Regions from separate parts of the Paraburkholderia sp. GAS41 genome, predicted to be linked through region 1. Evidence: predicted binding sites of a transcription regulator. Region 1 holds the regulator's gene; the other holds the start of a gene.
What was found. Region 1 encodes FliA, which starts transcription of late flagellar genes. Its sites were predicted from a motif close to CTAAAGTTTNNNNNNNNNNNGCCGNTA; they were not measured.
Positions count from the first base shown of each region.

Region 2: the regulator FliA is predicted to act here: its motif matches at 4,300-4,326, upstream of motA (flagellar motor stator protein MotA).

Region 1 is NZ_JBNDMK010000005.1:109,125-116,430, forward strand. Features, by position in the region: gene flgC (flagellar basal body rod protein FlgC) at 1-64, opposite strand, end outside; gene flgB (flagellar basal body rod protein FlgB) at 172-669, opposite strand; gene flgA (flagellar basal body P-ring formation chaperone FlgA) at 890-2,485, shown strand; gene flgM (flagellar biosynthesis anti-sigma factor FlgM) at 2,628-2,981, shown strand; gene P3T43_RS09970 (flagella synthesis protein FlgN) at 3,058-3,501, shown strand; gene P3T43_RS09975 (RNA polymerase sigma factor FliA) at 3,768-4,502, opposite strand; gene P3T43_RS09980 (MinD/ParA family ATP-binding protein) at 4,530-5,399, opposite strand; gene flhF (flagellar biosynthesis protein FlhF) at 5,392-7,302, opposite strand.
Region 2 is NZ_JBNDMK010000007.1:133,101-140,406, reverse strand. Features, by position in the region: gene P3T43_RS12805 (MFS transporter) at 1-1,357, opposite strand, end outside; gene ahpC (alkyl hydroperoxide reductase subunit C) at 1,738-2,301, shown strand; gene ahpF (alkyl hydroperoxide reductase subunit F) at 2,470-4,071, shown strand; gene motA (flagellar motor stator protein MotA) at 4,517-5,386, shown strand; gene motB (flagellar motor protein MotB) at 5,399-6,379, shown strand; gene P3T43_RS12780 (hypothetical protein) at 6,418-6,606, opposite strand; gene P3T43_RS12775 (DoxX family protein) at 6,870-7,283, opposite strand.

The sequences.
Region 1 (7,306 bases):
GCCGCTGCGATTCGGCCGACATGGCCGAACCGGCGACAGTGAAAATATTCATCAGGGATGGCATGGCTTCTCCGACTTCTCCTGCCGGCAGGTTCCGGCTTGGTTGATTCCCGTATGCGTGGTTTTTAGCGGATACATCCAGCGTGTGCCGGTCGTCGCATCAGGACTCCATCAGGAGCCCGACGTGATCGCCGACAGCATCGTTTTGATCTGACCTGACACTTCCGTCATGGTCGATTCGAAATGCAGCGAGTTATCGGCGAACTGAACGCGTTCCGCGTCGAGATCGACCGTGTTGCCGTCGAGCGAAGGCTGCACCGGAATGCGGTACGCCAGGTTGCCGTAGTCGTCGCTCGGGCCGCCGGTGGGGATCAGGCTCGCCTTGCCGGCCATGTGACCCGGCGCGTCGGAGGCCATCGTCATGCCGCTCGTGACATCGGCGGACTGTGTCATCGCCAGCGTCGAGCGGTTCGATGCGCCCGTGCCGGTAGTGCTGCCACCGCTCTTTTTCAGCGCCCCTGCCAGGGTCGACGAGAAATCGACATCGCGCGCCTTGTAGCCCGGCGTGTCGGCGTTCGCGATATTCGACGACAGCAGTTCCTGCCGGTACGAGCGCACATCGAGCGCCTGACGACCAAAGGCAAGTTCGGCATCGAGTTTGTCGAGCATTGAAATCTCCGGATAACGTTCCCGCGTCTGCCGTGCGATGCAAGCTGCACGCTAGCTGCGGCGCCCCAAAAGGCCTTTTTGCATGAGAAGCATCTTAGGCGCGCCGTGCAAGCGGCAATCGTCGGAATAACCGGGGAAGGTCGCCTCTATTCGACGCTTGCCGGGTAAGGCGCGTCACTAGAATGCAATTCGTACCCTTGCCTCACGCTGGAGATTCACGATGGCCCGATCCACTCACGATGTGCCGCAGCAGGCCTGCCGCATCGTTGCGCGACGCACTGCCGCTCTCTGGCTGGTGTGCGCGGTGGCGGGCGCAGGTTGGGCGCCAGTGGCGCTGGCCCAGCAAGCGGGCGCGCCGATCGTGATCCCGGGTCCCGGCGAACAGAATCCCGCCGATCTCGCGAGGATGACGGCGCTGGCGACCAGCGCCAGCAGCAACCACACCGTACGCACGACGAACCCATCGCTTGCCGCGACGCTGGCGCCGTCTGTGCCATCGGCAGCCGCACCGGTCAGCGATCGCTTTAGCGCGCTGGCGAACGCCGGCGGCGCCATCGTGATTCCGGGGAGCGGCGAGGCTGCAGGGCCGGGCATGGTGAGCACGCCGCAAGGCAACGCGGCGAGCAATACCGGTCTCACCCGTGTGAACCTGAGCCCAGCGCTCGCCGCGAGTCAGGTCGTGCCGGTGATCGTGACCTCGGCGCTGCCCCGCAATTACGCCGCCTACGCCACGTCCGCGCGGCCCGTCAACGCGGCGCCTGCGGTGCCGGCTGCAACCCCCGCGAGCGATGTCGAAATCGACAGCCTCGCCTCGCGCGGCGAACCGCCCGAACTCGGCGCCAGCGCGTCGGCCCACAATCCGGCGCCGCGCCTCGCCGCGCCGCAGATTGCCACCTTGGCTGCAACGCCGAACCCGACGCAAGCCCTCGCTCAGGCGGCGCAGCGCGAACAGGCGGTACAGGCTCTGCAGCGCGCGCAGGCCGCACAAGCGGCGCAGACGCCGCAAGCTGCACAAATGGCCCAGACGTCACAAGCAGCACAAGCAGCACAAGCGGCGCAAACCGCACAGCCTGCCCACGCGCCGGTCAATCCAGCGTTTAATCCCAGGCTCAATCCCACGCTTCTGCCCACCCAAACCTCCCGGACCACGCCGGCATCCCAGCCGGTCGAAGCCGCCCAGCCCGTGCCCGCAGGCCAGGAAGACGGCGAGCTGATTCACGCCGCCGCGCTCGACTTTCTCAAGCAGCAAGTGGACGGCCTGCCCGGCAAGGTCGAACTGACCGTGGCGCCGGCCTTCCCGCGCGGACTTGCAGCCTGCGCCACGCTGCAACCCTTCATGCCGAACGGCGCGCGCCTGTGGGGCCGCACGACGGTGGCGGTGCGCTGCACCAGCGGGCATCCCTGGACAGTCTGGCTGCAGGCCAAGGTCTCGGTGCATGCGACCTACTACATCGCCGCGCGGGCCATGCTGCCCGGCGAGGTGATTTCGGAAGCCGATCTGGTCGGCCGCGACGGCGACCTGACGATGCTGCCCCTGTCGATCATCACCGCGCCGTCGCAAGCGATCGGCTCGGTCACGTTGATGCGGGTGGGCGCGGGCTTGCCGCTGCGTCAGGACATGTTGAAGAACACCGCCTCGGTGACAGCGGGCACGCAGGTGCGGGTGGTGGCGCAGGGCGACGGCTTTTCGATTTCGTCGGAAGGCAGCGCGCTGAGCAATGCCACGCCGGGTCAGCCGGTGAGGGTGAGGACCTCCACCGGCCAGATTCTCATGGGGATCGTGAAGGACAGTTCGACGGTGCAGATCCAGATGTGAGGGCAGGCCCGAAACCGGGCGTGGCGTGGGGATTCACGCACCAGTCCGGCCGGCGCCGCCGTTACAAAGGGATACACCATTGGCGCTAAAGTTTGGCTTCCTGATTGCCGTTAAAGGAATCAAATCGTCAAGGAAGCCAATCGTGAAAATCGATTCCAGCACCAATACCAAGCCAGACGGCCTGACCAGCGGCGCGACGCGCACGCAGCAGGACGTTTCGACTCCGGCGGCCAGCCCCGCCCAAGGCGCGTTCACCAGCGCGCAAGCCGCCACCAGCTCGGGTGGCGACGCGAATGTGAGCCTGTCGGGCCTGTCGTCCGACCTGCGCAACCTGGCAACGTCGGGTTCGGCAGACATCGACACCGCTCACGTCGAATCGATCAAGGCGGCCATCAAGAACGGCACGCTGACCATCGATCCGGGCAAGATTGCTGACGGCGTGCTGGAAACGACACGCAGTCTGTTGCAAACGAGAGCCCCGGCGACCGGCAATTAAGGCTGGACGCCGCGAGGCGACACCTTGAAACCCCGACCCGCGCGTCATGCGCGGGCCGCCGCGAAAGCGAGTTGCGATGAAAGACGCCCTGCTTGCCACCGTTACCGACGAGTACACCACCATCGAAGCGTTCGCCTCGGTGCTGGTCGTCGAACAGAAAGCACTGACCCAGGTGGATCCGGCCGAGATGTTGCGGCCGATCGTCGAAAAGAAAACCGAACTGGTCGGCAAACTGGCGACGCTGGAGAAGCTCCGCGACAGCCAGCTCGCCGAAATGGGCTTGCCGGGCGGCTCGGCCGGTATCGAACTGGCCGCGGGCCGTGACCCGAAGCTCGCCGCTCAATGGAAGCTGCTGCAGCAGTCCGTCGAGCGGGCCCACCGCTCCAACAAGACCAATGGCGTGCTGATCCGCACCCGCATGGAATACAACCAGCGCGCCCTCGACGTGCTGCAGGTTCGTCCGCCGAAGCCCTCGTTCTACGGCCCGGATGGGCGTGTGCCGGGATTCGGCGGCCTGTAATCGGGTAGGTCGAAAAGCCGGTCGCGGGGCGCGGGGTTCGAACCCACCGCGTCCGCACCGGCAGCCGTTCTTCGAGGTCAATCTCACCCCTCCGTTTTATCTCCTTCCAAGGCAACGTTCGCGCGCAACCTGTGCGTCGACGGTTACACACACGCGTTTACTATCGCGCCCTGCTACATCGAGTCGAAAAAAAAGCCGTCACGAGGACGGCTTTCAATGACATAGCTTGTGCGCGGTTGCGACGGCGAACCGCCGTCCGCGTCGATTTATTCGGCTTCGGCCTTCGCCCAGGCCATCTCACGCAGACGCGTGCGCAAGCGCGCCACGGCCTGGCTGTGCAACTGGCAAACCCGCGACTCGCTGACTTCCATCACCGCGCCGATTTCGCGCAGATTCATGCCGCGCTCGTAATACAGCGACATCAGCAGCTTTTCGCGCTCCGGCAGGCGCTCGATCGCTTCCACCAGCGCGGCGCGCAGGCTTTCGTCGAGCAGCGCCGACAGCGGATCGGAATGATCGACGCAATAACGGTCGAGGAACGGCTCGTCGTCGGCGGAGCGGTCAAAGTCTTCGTAATAGATCAGCTGGCTGCCATGCAGGTCCTGCAGCATCGACTGATATTCGTCGAGCGGCATCTTCAGATGACCGGCAATCTCCGTCTCGCTCGCCGAGCGGCCCAGCGTCTGTTCAACCTGATGCACGGCGGTCTCCACTTCACGTGAGGTGCGGCGCAGGCTGCGTGGCAACCAGTCGTTGCTGCGCAGTTCATCGAGCATGGCGCCGCGAATCCGCTGGCTCGCGTAGGTCTCGAACTGCGCGCCCTGATCTTCCTTGTACCGGCTCGCAGCGTCCAGCAGCCCGATCATGCCGGCCTGAATCAGATCGTCGAGATCGACGCTCGCCGGCATTTTCGCCACTAGCTGCAAGCCGAGCCGCCGCACCAGCGGCGCGTACTTCGTCAGAACCTCGGCTTGGGAAATCTTTCCCTGAGCGTTGTACATCGTGCTCCCCTTGTCCGCAGCGCCCCTTCAGGCAGGCTGCGCAGACGGTTGGCCGGCGTGTTGCGCCGTTGTAACTGTCGCCGGCGCCACCCAGTGGTGACGGGACGACATCGCTGGCCGCATCGGCCAGTACTGCAATTCAGCGGCAAGATGGCGGTAATCGCGCGCGGCAGGTGTCGACGGGAAGGCGTCGACGACACAGCGCGACAACTCGAGCGCCCGGACCATGCGCGGATCCGCGGCGATACAGCCGGCGGCGTCCAGCGACACAGTCAGATAACGCCCCGCTACCCCCGCGAGGTTTTCAAATGCGGTGTGCGCGTCGGTGACGCTTTGCACGTGGTTCACGAGCACGCGGAACTGGCCGATGCCGTGTGCGTAATGCAGACGCTTCATGCAGGCGTACGCATCGGTGATGGCCTGCGCGGCCACCCGCGTCACGATCACGAGGTCATGCGCCTGCATCGCCAGTGCGGAAAGCTGGCCGAAACGGTCGAGCTGGGCGTCGATCAGCACGACATCAGCGGGACCGTCCAGCACCACGCTCAATTGCGCGGGCGTGTAGCCCTCGCGATTGCCGCGCGAGGCGGCCAGCACGGAGAACCCAAGTGCGTGGCGCGCCACGGCCGCGTCGAGCGGCATCTCGCCGCGCAACACCGCCGCGAAGTTACCCGCGCCGCGCACGCCGCCGAGCATCGCGCTCACCGAGTGAGCGTTGACGCACTCGTCGATGACCAGCACATCCTTGCCCTGTTCGGCCAGCGCCGCTGCCAGATTGACCACCGTCGTCGTGCAACCGACGCTGGTCGAGCCGGCTGTCACCGCCACGACCCGTGAACCGTTGCGGGCCAGCAGGCGCCGCAGTCCTTCTGCCTGATCCGAGACGACTTTATCCAAAACGTACCTCGTGCAGTTCGGACGTCGAGCGGGCGGAAAGCGCCGACAGCAGCGCCGGAATATCGTCGTCGTGCGGCACGAAAGGCGAACTGTCGCGCGGCACGCAGAAAGCGCTCTTGATCAGGAATTTCCGCGTACCGACATACAGGTTCTCGGGCACCTTCTGCCCGGTCGACACGTAGTGCACCGGCAGCTTGTAGCGGATCACCGTGTCGAGCACGCCGCCCAGGTTGGTGGCTTCATCGAGCTTGGTGAGGATGCAGCCGGCGAGCGGCTGTTGATCCGGCGCGCGCTGGTAGGCCTGCACGACTTCGTTGAGCGTGTCGCCGTGGCTGGTTGCGTTGAGCAGCAGCAGGCGCTGCACCGGCTGACCGGCGCGGCACAGCATGGCGATCTGGTCCGAGACGAGCCGGTCGCGCTGGCTCATGCCGATCGTGTCGATCAGCACGATGTGTTTGTTGCGCAGTTCGGCGAGCGCCAGTTGCAGATCGGCGCCATCCTTCACGGCATGTACCGAGACGCCGAGGATCTTGCCGAAAATGCGCAGTTGTTCGTGGCCGCCGATCCGGTAGCTGTCGGTGGTCAGCAGGGCGACCTTGCTGGCGCCGAAGCGCATCACGCAACGCGCGGCGAGCTTGGCCGTGGTGGTGGTCTTGCCGACGCCCGTCGGGCCCATCAGCGCGAACACGCCGCCACGTTCCATCAGCGCGTCTTCGTTTTCCATCACCGGCAGGTTCGACTCGAGCACGCTGCGCACCCAGTCCATGCCGCCTTCCATGGTGTCGACTTCGGCCGGCAGGTTGTCGACCATCATCTGCACCAGTTGCGCGGAGAAGCCCGCGGCGAACAGATGCTTGGTGAGCGACGCGCGCGTCGGACTGCGGCGCTGACGGTCGGCCCACAGCAGACCGGCGAAGTGTTCCTCCATCATGCCGCGCATCGAGGAAAGCTCGCTCATCACCGTTTCGTTGACGACCTGCTCCATGCGCACCTTGATGGCGTCCGTGACGCTGGCGGCGCTGATGCCTGTCGTGCGGGTGTCTTCGACGGGGCTTGCCTTCTGGGCGGCGCGGCGGGCGGCGAGCTGCGCGGCTTCGCGAGCCCAGTCGGGTGTGTCCGCCTGATTGAACGACGGGCGTGTGCCGCCCTGCTGCTCGACCGGGGCACCCAGTCCCTTCGCCATCGCGGCAGCCGGCGTCATTGCCGAGGGCCGTGCGCTGTATGCGCCCTGTTGCTTGCCGGCGATGTTGCGGGCGTGATCGATCAGCCAGGGATTCGATTCCGCCATCGTGCGAGGTGCAATTGGCGCCACCGGCGCCGGCGCCATGCCTGCCGCCTTCAGTACGTCCGCGCGGATGTCGTCGCTGGTACGCGGCACTTGTGCAACCGGCGCGGTCGCGGCGGCCGTTACGGCTTGTGCTTGCGGTGCGGGGGCGATTGGCGCACCCTGGCCGGCTTGCGAGCCGAGCGGCGCGCGCCCAGCGGCGGTGCTTTGCGGCAGCGCGCCAGCCGCCGGTTCTTCAATGGCGCTTGCCGTCACCGCTTCAGCCGCGGCGCTTGCCGCCGGCTGCGCCGCTGCGTGGCTGGCTGCCACGCTTTCGGCGCCGGCTTCCGGACTCGCGCCGAATACCGACGAGAACACGTCCGGCATGCCGCTCGCGTATGGGTTGGCCTGCATCATCGGTGCGCGTGCGGGCGCTGCCGATCCGGGTGCTACGGCGCCCGCGCCGTCACGTTTCTTCGGGGTGATCGCCGCCAGTTCGCTGTCGGCGAGTGCGACGATTTCGACGGTGCCGTCCTCGATCGTGCGGTTCGACAGCACGACCGCGTCGGGGCCCAGAGCCTCGCGAACGAGGCGCAGCGCATCACGACTGGTAGCACCGACAAATTTACGAATGTTCAAGCTG
Region 2 (7,306 bases), on a different contig from region 1:
ACATCGATACGAGCGTCAGCAGGCCGGCACAGAGGAAGGCGATGCGGAAGTCGTCCAGCGTAAAAACGCGGCCGGACAACTCGCCGTTGAACACCGCCGCGCCACGGAGGGCCACCGCGCCAAAAGCGATGCCGAGGCCGATGGTCATCTGCGCCGCGGCGCTCCAGAGCGTGCTGGCAGCGCTCATCTGCGGCTGCGCGACGTCTGCGTATGCCAGGGTGGCGAGCGTCGAAAACTGCATCGAGCGCGCCACGCCGTAGACAAACACCACGATCAGCACCCACGCCAGCGGCGACGCCGGTGTTAGCAGGCCACAGGCGATCGTGAAGAGGCCGGCCACCGCGACGTCGACGATCGACACGATACGAAAGCCAAAGCGTTGCAGGATGCGGGTGGTCAGCGCCTTCATGCCGAGGTTGCCGACGGCGCTCGCGAGCAGCAATAGCCCCGACTTGAACGCGGACAGTCCGAAACCGATCTGGAACAGCAAGGGCATCAGATACGGCACCGCGCCAATGCCGATGCGGGTGAACGAGCCGGTCACGATGGTCACCGAGAAGGTGGGAATCCTGAGCGTCGACACGTCGATCAGCGGGTGCGGGTGGCGTTGGGCATGACGGAAGGCGACGAACCCGAGCGCCAGACCCGCCGCCACGAAAGCCGCCGCAATCCACGGACTCTCGCCGGGCTGGCTGGCGAGTTCGGCGCCATACAGGACGGAGGTGAGGGTGGCCGCGCTCAGTACCAGACCGACGAGGTCGAGCGGGCGGCGTTCGCTGCCGCGCAGATTCGGCACCCACGCAACCACCGCGGCCATCACCGCGATACCGAACGGCACGTTCAGGAGAAAGATCCAGCGCCAGTTCGCATACGTCGTGATGAAGCCGCCCACCGGCGGTCCGACAACCGGCGCCACGATCGCCGGCCACGTAATCGTGGAGATGGCCTGCATCAGCCGCGCCTTTTCGGTGCTGCGCACGACGATCAACCGGCCGACCGGCACCATCATCGCGCCGCCGATGCCTTGCAGCAAACGCGCGGCCGTGAACTCCGTGACGTTTTGCGACATCCCGCACAGCACCGATGCAACCGTAAACACGCCGATCGCGCTGAAGAACACCGTGCGTGAACCGCAGCGGTCGGCCACCCAACCGCTCACCGGAATGAAAATCGCGAGCGCCAGCATGTATGCGGTCATGCCGAGGCTGAGACTGTTCGGGCCGACGCCAAACGAATGCGCCATTTGCGGCAGAGCCGTCGCGATCACCGTGGTGTCGAGATACTCCATGAAGAAGGTCGCCGCGACGATATACGGCAACCAGCCGATGAAGGACGGGCGTGCCTGGGTGGCGGTCATCGCACCCTCTCGGGCGAGCGGCCGGGCCATTGCGCGCAGCGCGGGGCAAACCGCCGGTGCGCGTCGTAATGCTGGTGTCGATTCATGCTGTTACGGCTTCCTCTCAAAGCGTGTCCCATCTCCAGTATCGCCGCGCAAATCATGGGCGAAGGCGGTGTCAATATGGCGGGAGAAGCTGCAAGTATTGCCCAGGAACGGTAAAAACCGCTTTCAAAGCCGGTGATTTTTTTGAACGGCGGCCGGAAACCCCCGCCGGCACGGGCTTCGTCTGAATATAGCCAATAGCAATTGCGTCGATATATACAATCAACTTTTTCTATTAAGCGTCCTGCGACATACTGTCTTCACTTTCTCAACCACGTAACAAGAGGACGCAGCAAATGCCGATCATCAACAGCCAAGTCAAACCCTTCAAGGCAACCGCTTACCACAACGGCGACTTCCAGACCGTCACGGAAGAAAGTCTCAAAGGCAAGTGGTCCGTGCTCGTGTTTTACCCGGCTGATTTCACGTTCGTCTGCCCGACCGAACTGGGCGACCTGGCCGATCGTTACGCCGAATTCAAGAAGCTTGGCGTGGAAATCTACAGCGTCTCGACCGATACGCACTTCACCCACAAGGCATGGCACGACACCTCGGACACGATCCAGAAGATCCAGTACCCGATGATCGCCGATCCGACGCTGGCTATCTCGCGTAACTTCGATGTACTGATCGAAGAAGAAGGCATGGCACTGCGCGGTACGTTCGTGATCAACCCGGAAGGCGAGATCAAGCTGTGCGAGATTCACGACAACGGCATTGGCCGTGACGCCGGCGAACTGCTGCGCAAGGTGCAAGCCGCGCAATACATCGCAGCGCATCCGGGTGAAGTGTGCCCCGCCAAGTGGACGCCGGGTGCTGAAACGCTGACTCCGTCGCTCGACCTGGTCGGCAAGATCTAAGCAGACTCGCTTAGCTCTACCTGGCAGTATCGCATCACACGCCTCTTGCAGGCGTCTCTCTGGTGCGGGCCGCATCGTGCCATGTCATGCATGCGGTCCGCGCGTCTGCTCGCCACACGCTGCGGTGGCGCCCGGAGCTCCCACTCTCGTCACGGAATTCGAATAGTCATGCTGGACGCCAATCTCAAGACTCAGTTGAAATCGTACCTGGAAAAAGTCAGCCGGCCGATCGAAATCGTTGCCTCGCTCGACGGCAGCGCCAAATCGCAAGACCTGCTGACGTTGCTCGCAGACATCGCGACGCTGTCGGAGCGCGTGACGGTGATCGAACGGCGCGACGACGATCAACGCAAGCCGTCGTTTTCGATCGGCGAGCCGGGTAAAGACACGGGTATCCGCTTTGCCGGCATTCCGATGGGACATGAATTCACCTCGCTGGTGCTCGCGCTGCTGCAGGTGGGCGGTCACCCCATCAAACTCGACGACGCGGTGATCGAACAGATCCGCGAACTGGACGGCGACTATCAGTTCGAAACCTATTTCTCGCTGTCATGCCAGAACTGCCCGGAAGTCGTGCAGGCCCTGAACGTGATGGCCTTGATCAACCCGCGCATCCGCCACGTGGCGATTGACGGCGCGGTATTCCAGAACGAAGTCGAAGCACGTCAGATCATGGCCGTGCCGACGATGTTCCTGAATGGCGAAGTGTTCGGCCAGGGTCGCAGCGGCGTAAAGGAAATTCTCGCCAAACTTGATACGGGTGCCGGCGCGCGTGCTGCCAAGCAATTGGCGACGAAGCCAGTATTCGATGTGCTGATCGTCGGCGGCGGCCCCGCGGGCGCGGCCGCGGCAATCTACGCCGCACGCAAGGGCATCGCGACCGGTGTGGTCGCGGAACGCTTCGGCGGACAGGTGCTCGACACGCTGGCAATTGAAAATTTCATCTCCGTTCAGGAGACCGAAGGACCCAAGTTCGCCACGGCGCTTGAGCAGCACGTGAAAAGCTATGAGGTCGACATCATGGACGTGCAGCGCGCCGAAGCGCTGATTCCGGGCCGCATCAACGAAGTTCATCTCGCGAACGGTGCGGTGCTGAAGGCGAAAACCATCGTGCTCGCCACCGGTGCGCGCTGGCGTCAAATCAACGTGCCGGGCGAGCACGAGTATCGCAATCATGGCGTCGCCTACTGCCCGCACTGTGACGGTCCGCTGTTCAAGGGCAAGCGCGTTGCGGTGATCGGCGGCGGCAATTCGGGCGTCGAAGCGGCGATTGATCTGGCGGGTATCGTGCGTGAAGTAACGCTGCTCGAATTCGGCGCTGAACTGCGTGCTGACGAAGTGCTGCAACGAAAGCTGCGCAGCCTCGCCAACGTTACCATCGTGACGCAGGCCCAGACCACGGAAATCACCGGCGACGGCAAGAAGGTCAACGGCCTCGTCTACAAGGATCTGCGTTCGGGCGAGATCAAAAAGGTCGAACTGGAAGGCGTATTCGTGCAGATCGGTCTGGTGCCGAACACCGAGTGGCTGAAGGGCACGGTCGAACTATCGAAGCACGGCGAAATCGTGGTGGACGCACGCGGTGCGACTTCGGTGCCTGGCGTGTTCGCCGCGGGCGACGTGACGACGGTGCCGTTCAAGCAGATCGTCATTGCGCTGGGCGACGGCGCTAAGGCATCGCTAGCTGCCTTCGATCATCTGATCCGCAGTAGTACAGACGATGAAGCGGAAGTCGCGGTCGAAGAAGAAACTGCGCTCGCCGAGAGCTAAATCTTGCTCGTGGACGGCCGGCGGCTGTAGCCGGACCGCTGCCCGCTGTATGACAACGAAGCCCGCCTTTGCGCGGGCTTCGTTGTTTTCAGCGACTGCTTTATTGACCGGACGATCACTTCCGAGCCGCGGGGCTAATATTTTTTCCCGCTCAAGAAATTGTTCGCGCTGCCGACAATAAAGCTATTAACCGGCTGGAACATTCGCTTGCTATCGGGGAAAGCCTGGTTCAAGTCAATCGAAACCGCGTCGTTATCAGGTGGGTGGCCCGCATTTATTGCGTTTGCGCCGACCGCGAACATCGAGTCTTGCCGGACAGGCGCTGTCACAGGCGCGTCGGCTCTGGTGCGGATTGTTGAAAAGGGGGAGCACGAGTGACGCTGAAACAACAAGGCCCAGCGTTGTCGTGCAGACGTTTGGATCCGCGTTTGAAAACGGAGATGTCATGTTTGTCGCAATCGGTTGGGTATTGGTGCTGGGATCGGTCATTGGGAGTTTTGTGGGCGTGGGTGGGCATCTGCCTGCGCTGGTTCAACCATTCGAACTCCTGTGTATTTTTGGCGCGGCAATTGGCGCGTTCGTCGTCAGCAATCCGGTCACCACGCTCAAGAAGACGCTCAAGAGTATTCCCACCTGCTTCAAGGGCGGTGGCTACACCAAAGAGAAATATCTCGAACTGATCGCGCTGCTCTATGAGCTGCTACAAAAGGCGCGTAAAGAAGGCATGATGTCTCTGGAGGCCGATGTCGATGCGCCAGAACAGAGTGTGCTGTTTCAGAAGTATTCGCATGTTCTGGAGGATCATCATCTGCTCGACTTTATCGTCGACTATCTGCGCATGATGTCGAGCGGCAACGTCAACGCGCTCGAAATGCAGGATCTCATGGACGAGGAGCTCGAGACGCATCACGCCGAGGCCAACGTGGCCGCCAATGCGATCCAGAAAATGGCCGATGGCTTGCCGGCGTTCGGGATCGTCGCCGCGGTAATGGGCGTGGTGCATACGATGGGCTCGGTCGGCGCGGCGCCCGCTGTGCTCGGCGAAATGATCGCCGGCGCACTGGTGGGTACCTTCCTCGGCATTCTGCTCGCCTATGGATTCGTCGGCCCGCTCGCCGATCTGCTCAACGCCAAAGGACGCGCCGCGGCCAAGCCGTTTCAGTGCGTCAAGGCTGTGCTGCTGGCGTCGATGAGCGGCTATGCGCCGCCTGTCTCCGTCGAGTTTGGCCGCAAAGTGCTCTTCACCGCCGACCGTCCCAGCTTCAAGGAACTCGACGACGCGGTCCGCGCAACCAAGCTGCCCAAGGCAGCGTGATCGAGAAGCAGCATGGCTGAAAACCGTTCGAGCAGTGGGGCACAGGAAGCCTCCGCGCCAATCATCGTGCGGCGTCTGCGCAGGGGCGCGGCGCACGAGGCGCATCATGGCGGCGCCTGGAAAATTGCCTATGCCGACTTCGTCACCGCAATGATGGCGTTCTTCCTGCTGATGTGGCTGCTGTGCTCGACCTCGAAGTACGACAAGCAAGGCATCGAAGACTATTTCAACACGCCGCTTTCGACCATGCTGGGCGGCAAAGAGGGCACTGGTTCGGCGCGGCCGAGCGTGGTGCACGGCGGTGGCCGTGACGCATCGGACAGCCGGCCGGGCGTGGCACACAAGAGTCAGGCGCAGCCTGCCAGGCCGTCGGTCAATCCGCCGCCGCTGCAGGTGGACGCGCAGCGGCTCGCGCAACTCAAGGCGAAAATTAGCGCCCTGATCGAACAAAGCCCTGCGTTGAGGGCGTATAAGCAGCAGATCCGCGTGGCGATTACCGACGAAGGTTTGCGCATCGAGATCGTCGATTCACTCAAACGGCCCATGTTCGCATCGGGCAGTTCGAAACTGGAAGATTATGCGGTGACGATTCTGCAGCAGATCGGGGCGTCGCTTAACGACGTCGACAACCGCGTGTCGATTGCGGGACATACGGATGCCGTACCTTACTCGGGCGGCACCGCGGGCTATTCGAACTGGGAACTGTCCAGCGACCGCGCCAATGCAGCGCGCCGCGCGCTGGTGGCGGGAGGTCTGCGCGAAGACAAACTGCTGCAGGTGCGCGGACTAGCCGATGTGTTACCACTGGACAAGGATGTCCTGGACGAACCGATCAACCGGCGCATCAGCGTTCTCGTGCTGAACAACGCGGCAGTGCAGGCATTTTTCCGCGACGGCGGGCGCACCACCGTGGATGAAGCAACAGCCGCGAGCGGCGTCTTGCCGGCAGTCCTAAACAAGCAGAGTGCGGGGGAGAAAGCCAGCGCGCGGTAAAGCTGCGCGCACGCCGTGCCCTCTGAAGACCTGGGTCATCACGCTTCGTGACGTTCAGGCTGTTCGACCGGTACGGCAAATTCATCTGCCATCGAGGCACACACCGCATCGGCGAAACGCTGTAACGAAGAGAGCGATCCGCTCACGCTGTGATAGGTTTCGCGGCCAATCCGGGCATCGAGCAGAATCTGCAAACCGGCTGCCCTGGCAATTTTCACGATATCCACGGCCGTCTCCTGATTAAGCGGCGTGCAGACTGCATTCCCGTTCTGATCGAACCATCGCGTCGGGCGGTGGTTCATTTTCAGCAGCGGGGCTACGTATTGGCGGTGGCTTCGCTGAAAGCCACGTCACCATCGTAGTGGAGCAAGACGTCTCGCGATGATGCGAACAGCGGGCAATAACCGAGGCAATTCGCTTGTTCGGTTTTGCCCGCATTTTCAAACCGCCGCTTCGAACAGTCGAGTGACTGAGCGGCGCGATTCCGGCTTCACTTCCTGTCGATCGAATACTTGCCCGGCCCGGTCACGACCAGCAGCAGCAAGCCGCCGATAATGCTGACGTTCTTGTAGAAGTTGATCATGTTCATGTATTGCTCCGCGCCGCTCATGGTCCAGTAATGGTGAGCGATCAGCGCCGTACCGAACGTGTAGAGCGCGAGCAGTAACGCCAGCGGCCGGGTATAAAAGCCGACCACGATTGCCACGCCCACGACAAACTCCATCACCACCGCGATGATCGCCGACACCTCGGGCATCGGCGCGCCGGTTTGCGTCATATAAGCCACGGTGCCGGAGAAGCCGGTCAGCTTCGACCAGCCGAACAGCACGAACAGCAACATCAGCAAAATGCGGGCGACGAGGATCAGTTCGTCCTTGCGGGTTTCAAATAGTGTGTAGCGCATGATGGGTTCCAGTGAATCAGGTT